2 regions of the Lentilactobacillus hilgardii genome follow, and region 1 is predicted to be linked to the other one. Evidence: predicted binding sites of a transcription regulator. Region 1 holds the regulator's gene; the other holds the start of a gene.

Region 1 (3,217 bases):
CTTTCTCGTAGTCTTGGGCAACAAGTGCCTCATTCAGTTGAGCAAGGAGATCTGAAAGTTTCTTGTGATCGTCGACAACATCTGAATTCTGCAGATGATCAATTCGTACCTTGGCAGCAGCTTCATCCATTAAATCAATGGCTTTGTCTGGAAGGAAGCGATCACTGATATAACGATTGGATAGGTTAACAGCTGTTTCAATAGCATCGTCAGTAATTTCAACATGATGATGTTGTTCATATTTAGGACGCAGGCCCTTTAAAATCTGAACGGTCTCATCTGCCGTTGGTTCATCAACCGTAACTTTGGCAAATCGACGTTCCAACGCTGCATCCGATTCAATATATTTTTGATATTCATCAAGAGTAGTGGCACCGATTAATTGAAGCTCGCCACGTGCTAACGCTGGTTTCAAAATATTGGAAGCGTCAATAGCGCCTTCTGCACCACCGGCACCAATCAACGTATGCAATTCATCAATAAACAGAATGATATTTCCGTCTTGATAAATCTCCTCGATGACTTTCTTAAGCCGATCTTCAAACTCACCACGATATTTGGTCCCGGCAACCAGTGAGCCCATGTCAAGCATCATTAAACGCTTATTAACCATGTCCCCAGGTACGTCACCGTTTACAATTCGCTCTGCAAGTCCTTCTGCAATTGCAGTTTTACCAACCCCAGGCTCACCAATTAGAACCGGATTATTTTTAGTTCGTCGCGCAAGGATTTGAACAACCCGCTTAACTTCCAAATCACGGCCAATGGTTGGGTCCAAACGATTCTCACGTGCCATTTCAGTTAAATCACGGGCTAGTGAATCAATAGTTGGTGTTTTACTGTCTTTTTGTTTGGATGGACGGGCGCCCCGTTGCTTTGATGACATATTAGATGCCATTGAGCCGCCACTAATCCCCATCTTTCTTAAAGTTACTTTACGAATTTGTGATAAATCAAGGCCTAAGTTAATCAAAATTCTTGAAGAAAGAATCGTTTCATCTGTTAATAATGAAAGTAAAATGTGCTCTGTTCCAACTTTTGGAACGCCATTTTTCTTCGCAAATTCTCCGGCTTGTGCCAATACTTCCTTAGCCTTAGGAGAGTATGGTAAATAATCGTTACTGCTAAGATCCTTCAGATTACCATACCCGGCAAAGCGTTCTACTTCTTCTGTAATGTCTTCCGCAGTCACTGAGAACTGTTGAAGAGCCTTATATGCGATCCCATTAGTTTCAATCAGTAGACCTAGTAACAGGTGCTCAGTACCGATAGCTTGGTGCTTAAATTTCTTTGCCTGTTCCTGAGCAATGGTTAAAACGTTCTTAGCGCTTGGAGTGAATAAATTATTCATAGATACCCTCGCTTTCTATCGTTCGTAACGCAAACGATTCAATATTGATACCATAATGTTTGCTCTCATGATATCAGTTAAATCACTATTGTTAAGGTCAATTGCATCTTTGTCAATCGCCGCTAAAATAATGCTCACTTCACGACGACTAATTAAGTCATTATTATATAACGTTTGGACGATGGTTTCACTATCTCTTTTCGACAATTTGTTACCAATTGCGTCAATCAACGAGTTCAACACGTCAATGTCATCTAATAAATGAACCTTCTCTATTCTAATGTAGCCGCCACCACCCCTTTTACTTTCAACAATATACCCATTTTGAATTGTAAAACGCGTGTTAATAACATAATTAATTTGCGACGGAACAACGTCAAATAATCCAGCAATTTCCGATCGGCGAATTTTCACTTGTTCGTTGTCGGCAAGTATTTCCTTCAAGTAACGTTCAATTAAATCAGAAATGTTTTCGTCGGCCATGCTCTCACCCAATTCTTTGACTAATATTGACTTTAATTATACGAAGAAAGTGAGAAAATGCAAAGAAAAGGATTCGACACCCCTTAATTCATATTATTGGCCATTAATCATTGTGAAAAAGAAACGGCTATCTTTTGTATCCTACAACGGCAAGAATCTCAATTCCAAGTCTTCCAGCATGCGTCAAAACTCGGAACACATTTATATAATATTATAGAAGAAAAATCAATCATAAAGCCCTCAACGGCAAAATATCAAAAAATAGAGGGTCTAAAATTTTTGGGGTTGATACCGTAAGGTATCAATCTTTTTTTGCATATAAATAGGGCATCGCCCTACTATTGAATTAGCCAATAATTCAGATAGAAAGAAGTAAAAACGATGTCCCAAGACAAGCTTATCTTAAATTTAGTTGGTTTAAAAGACCCCCACATTCACTTCGAGGCTGATGCTAAAACCCAAACCGGGCTATATCACGGTCATCCGGCATTATTTATCAATGCTAAATTGCTTAAAAAGATTTCACAGTGTCCAAATTGCGGGTTTGCTGATTGCCTTGTAAAAGACGGTCATAAGACCGTTAATTTAAAATTATCCCCACAGAGATTCCACTTATTAATTCTCCGGTTAGCTAAGCAACGGTTTCTTTGTAAACACTGTGGTTCAATCATTACTTCGCAAACGGATGCTGTTAAGCCTAACTGCCAAATTTCCAAGAACGTTTGGCAATCAGTGGTGATGGACTTTCATGATAATATGGCAGCGACACTGATTGCTAAACAAAACGGGGTTTCTGCCAGTACCGTCAATCGAGCATATCCGCAAGCAGCGCAAATGATCAGTAATCGGTTTGTTCGCTTACCGAAACATCTCAGTTTTGATGAGTTTACCTCTTCGCACCAAAATCGGCGCATGCGGTTTATCTTTCAAGATGCCGATCATCATAATCGAGTCGTTATTCTGTATGGCCGCCGTAAGGCGTTCCTCAGGAGCTACTTCATGCAGTACTCACACAAAGAACGAGCTCGCGTTAAAACCATTTCTGTCGATCTAAACGCTGGCTACGTTCACCTAATCCCAGAGCTTTTCCCTAAAGCCAAAATTATAATTGACCGCTTCCACATCATTCAAATGACTCAAAGGTCCCTAAATGAGGTACGTTTGTCAGTCGCGAAAAAGCAACCTCATTCCTCGCGTGAATATCGGATGATTAAGAAATATTGGCGTTTATTCGACAAGCCCTTTGATAAGCTGGAAGCTAAACGACTCTATTATCGGACACCGTTAAAACGAGAGATGACTAGTCAACGAATTGTGACAGATGCCGTTGCCCTTAGCCCTAAATTTACCAGTGTTTACTTGGTTTATCAGGATATTTTAACG
Region 2 (3,217 bases), 350 kb from region 1:
ATTTTTCTTCGGATGTGTAAAAACCAGTACATTCAAGAACGAAATCAACGCCATCGTTTTTAACCCAAGGAAGGTTAGAAGCATCTTTTTCAGCGTATACAGGAATTTCCTTACCATCAACAACGATACCCTTGTCAGTTGAAGAAACATCTCCAGGGAAACGTCCATGTGTTGAATCATATTTCAAAAGATATGCCAACATTGATGGAGTGGTTAAATCGTTAATTGCGGCAACTTCGATTTCATCGGAGTGTAATTCGTGAATTCGTTTGAATGCCAAACGACCAATTCGGCCAAAACCATTAATACCAATCTTTACAGTCATACTGTGTTTTCCTCCTTTAGGAAATAAGAAAATATTAAATATTATCAGATAGTACGAAACTAATCGTACCACTAATTGAAAACAAAGTCAGCACCTTGTGAATAAAATCTCAATCAAGGCGCATCGAGTAAATTGAAATATTACCCAAGTACGAGTATAGCAGACCACTGAATAATTGCAATGAGTTCTACGCTAGTAACCGCTTTCACTAATTCGATTTTTCTTTGTCTTGAAAAATCCATTAAATTCTAGTATATTGGTATAGTGAGTTGCATTAGAAAACTTTTTTGCGCCCGTAGTGTAATGGATCGCACGTAAGATTCCGGTTCTTGAAATGAGGGTTCGATTCCCCCCGGGCGCATTAAACTATTCTTCAAAAGTAAAAGAGACCGAACCAAAGTTAATCTTTGATTTAGTCTCTTTTTTAATCATCAAACATCATTCAAATCTGTGAAATAATCGTCTACTTGTAAACAACTCGAGATGAACGCTTCAAACCTTTTCATACAAATTAATCATCAACGTCATGAAAATCAACACCCTGTTTGGCATAAAAGTCAATAATAGATTGTTTTTGATCCATGAACTTTGGCGGCAATGAAAGCTGAGATCCCATCGTCAAAATCGATTCCTCTAAACCAAATCCTGGTGCAGTTGTCGCTAATTCGATCCGGTTATCCCCAGGATCACGAACATATATACTCTTGAACCAACCACGATCAGCGTACTCTTCTCGATTAAGGTTCATTTTTTCTGCCTTATCCCAAAAATCGAACAATACCTTTTCACTCGGAACCTGCAACGCAATATGGTCAATACTTCCCCGGCCAAACCGTGTTCTTACCTCGGGCTGTTGGCTCTTAAATAAGTCGATTGATTCATGGCCTTCCAACTCAACTACATTGTCTTTAACTGTAATACCCAGCCAATCATGAAAGAACGATGCGGTAGCTGTCGGGTCCGGCACATGTAATTCTGTACCCAGGAAGCGGGCAATTTGATTTTCTGCTGGAATCCCATTATTTGGCACTACCCGCCAATCAGTCAGACGTTCAGGTGTTTCTAACATTTTAATCTCAATATTATCCGGATCGTTAAATTTAAGACCATTCCCAATTTCGGTTACTTCAATACCTTGATCATCCAAACGATGATGCCAATAATCCGTACTTCCCTGTGGAATTGCTAATTTAATATTATTAAAGAAATGTTTCCCATCCGTTCTTCTGCCAAGTAATGGCAAAACAAAAAATGTCACAACTGTCCCCGGCGTCCCTAAATAATCGCCATAAAATAAATGCCTAATTCTGATGTTTTCTTGATTAACACTATTTTTGACAAGTCGCATCCCTAAAACTTTCGTATAGAAATGAACATTTTGTTCTGCATCTCGGGTTAATAATGAAATATGATGTGTTTGCATATTATATGCCTCCCGGCTAGTAAATCATTCTAATATAATTGTATCATGAATGTATCCGCTTTCTAAGCATTGTGACGTTTAAGAATACCACCGACTGCAAGTCACAAAACCTTTGATTTTAACCTATAACCCGTTTTCCATAAACAAGATAAGCAAACTATTTGACCTTTTTTGACCAATCAACTAAACTGTAATCATGAACTTGGCAAAAGCCATCTTTCATAAAATTGATAAGGAGGCATATTCAATGAATTTAGTGCCAACCGTTATTGAACAATCCGCTAATGGCGAACGTGCTTATGATATTTACTCACGTTTGTTAAAAGACCGTATCATCATGTTGTCAGGACCAATCGAGGATGACATGGCAAATGCAATCATTGCACAATTGCTATTCTTGGATGCTCAAGACTCTGAAAAAGATATTTATCTCTACATCAACTCACCTGGTGGTGTCATCACATCAGGTATGGCAATTTTCGATACAATGAACTTTGTAAAAGCAGATGTTCAAACTATCGTTATGGGTATGGCTGCCTCAATGGCTTCCGTTCTTGCTTCTTCTGGAGCAAAGGGCAAGCGTTTTGCATTGCCACACGCCCAAGTTTTGATTCACCAACCTTCTGGTGGTGCCCAAGGTCAACAAACTGAAATTGAGATTGCCGCTGAAGAAATTCTCAAAGCTCGTAAAATGATTAATGAACTCTTAGCAAAGAATTCTGGTCAACCAATTGAAAAAATCAATAAGGATACTGAACGTGATAACTACTTGACCGCTCAGGAAGCTGTTGATTACGGTTTGTTGGATGGCATCATGACAAACAGTTCTGAGAAAAAATAAATTTTAATTAACTACGGATCGAAACTGATCCAACTATTTCCGAGACCAATTTTTGGGCCTCGGTTTTTTTATGCTTTTTTTATTCTGACGTTGACTCAGAAAAATGACTGTTCCGAAATTCTTCTTGCGTGCTGTACTCTTATCATCATCAAGTAACGATCATTGATAAATCACATTTTAGGACCTAAAATGTACTTGTAAAAGTTAAATAAGTAACAAGCTCAAACGATAGTTACTTAAAACGAATTATTAGTGATAGATAATTCGAATAAATCGCTTGTGTTCTAACGCTTAATCAATGAATAGAGGCTAATAAGATGAAAAATACAATGACTTCGGATAAAACAAAAGTAATTGAATCAACTGAAAAAGATGAAACGATTCCTACCGAAATGAAGGCTTGGGAAGTTGTTAAGCCAGGACCGCTTGATGCCAATCCATCGCCACTGAAGTTTACAACCAAACCAGTTCCAACTCCAAAGCGGGGCGAAGTTTTGGTACACATTATTGCCTGTGGTGTTTGTCACACCGACTTACACGTTACTGAAGGCGACTTACCTGTTCATCAGGAACACGTCACTCCTGGACATGAGATTGTCGGAAAGGTTGTTAAGAACGGTCCGGGAAC

What was found. Region 1 encodes CtsR, which represses protease genes until heat stress. Its sites were predicted from a motif close to TTGGTCAAAAAAGGTCAAANA; they were not measured.
Region 2: GQR93_RS09095 (ATP-dependent Clp protease proteolytic subunit) is a predicted target of CtsR. The motif match lies at 1,907-1,927, and genes of this name have one in related genera.

The regions. Positions count from the first base shown of each region.
Region 1 covers NZ_CP047121.1:2,280,960-2,284,176, forward strand. The annotation lists gene GQR93_RS10885 (ATP-dependent Clp protease ATP-binding subunit) at 1-1,351, opposite strand, end outside; gene GQR93_RS10890 (CtsR family transcriptional regulator) at 1,367-1,834, opposite strand; gene GQR93_RS10895 (ISL3 family transposase) at 2,216-3,217, shown strand, end outside.
Region 2 covers NZ_CP047121.1:1,930,224-1,933,440, forward strand. The annotation lists gene gap (type I glyceraldehyde-3-phosphate dehydrogenase) at 1-325, opposite strand, end outside; tRNA gene GQR93_RS09085 (tRNA-Arg) at 615-686, shown strand; gene GQR93_RS09090 (VOC family protein) at 837-1,748, opposite strand; gene GQR93_RS09095 (ATP-dependent Clp protease proteolytic subunit) at 1,996-2,589, shown strand; gene GQR93_RS09100 (zinc-dependent alcohol dehydrogenase family protein) at 2,919-3,217, shown strand, end outside.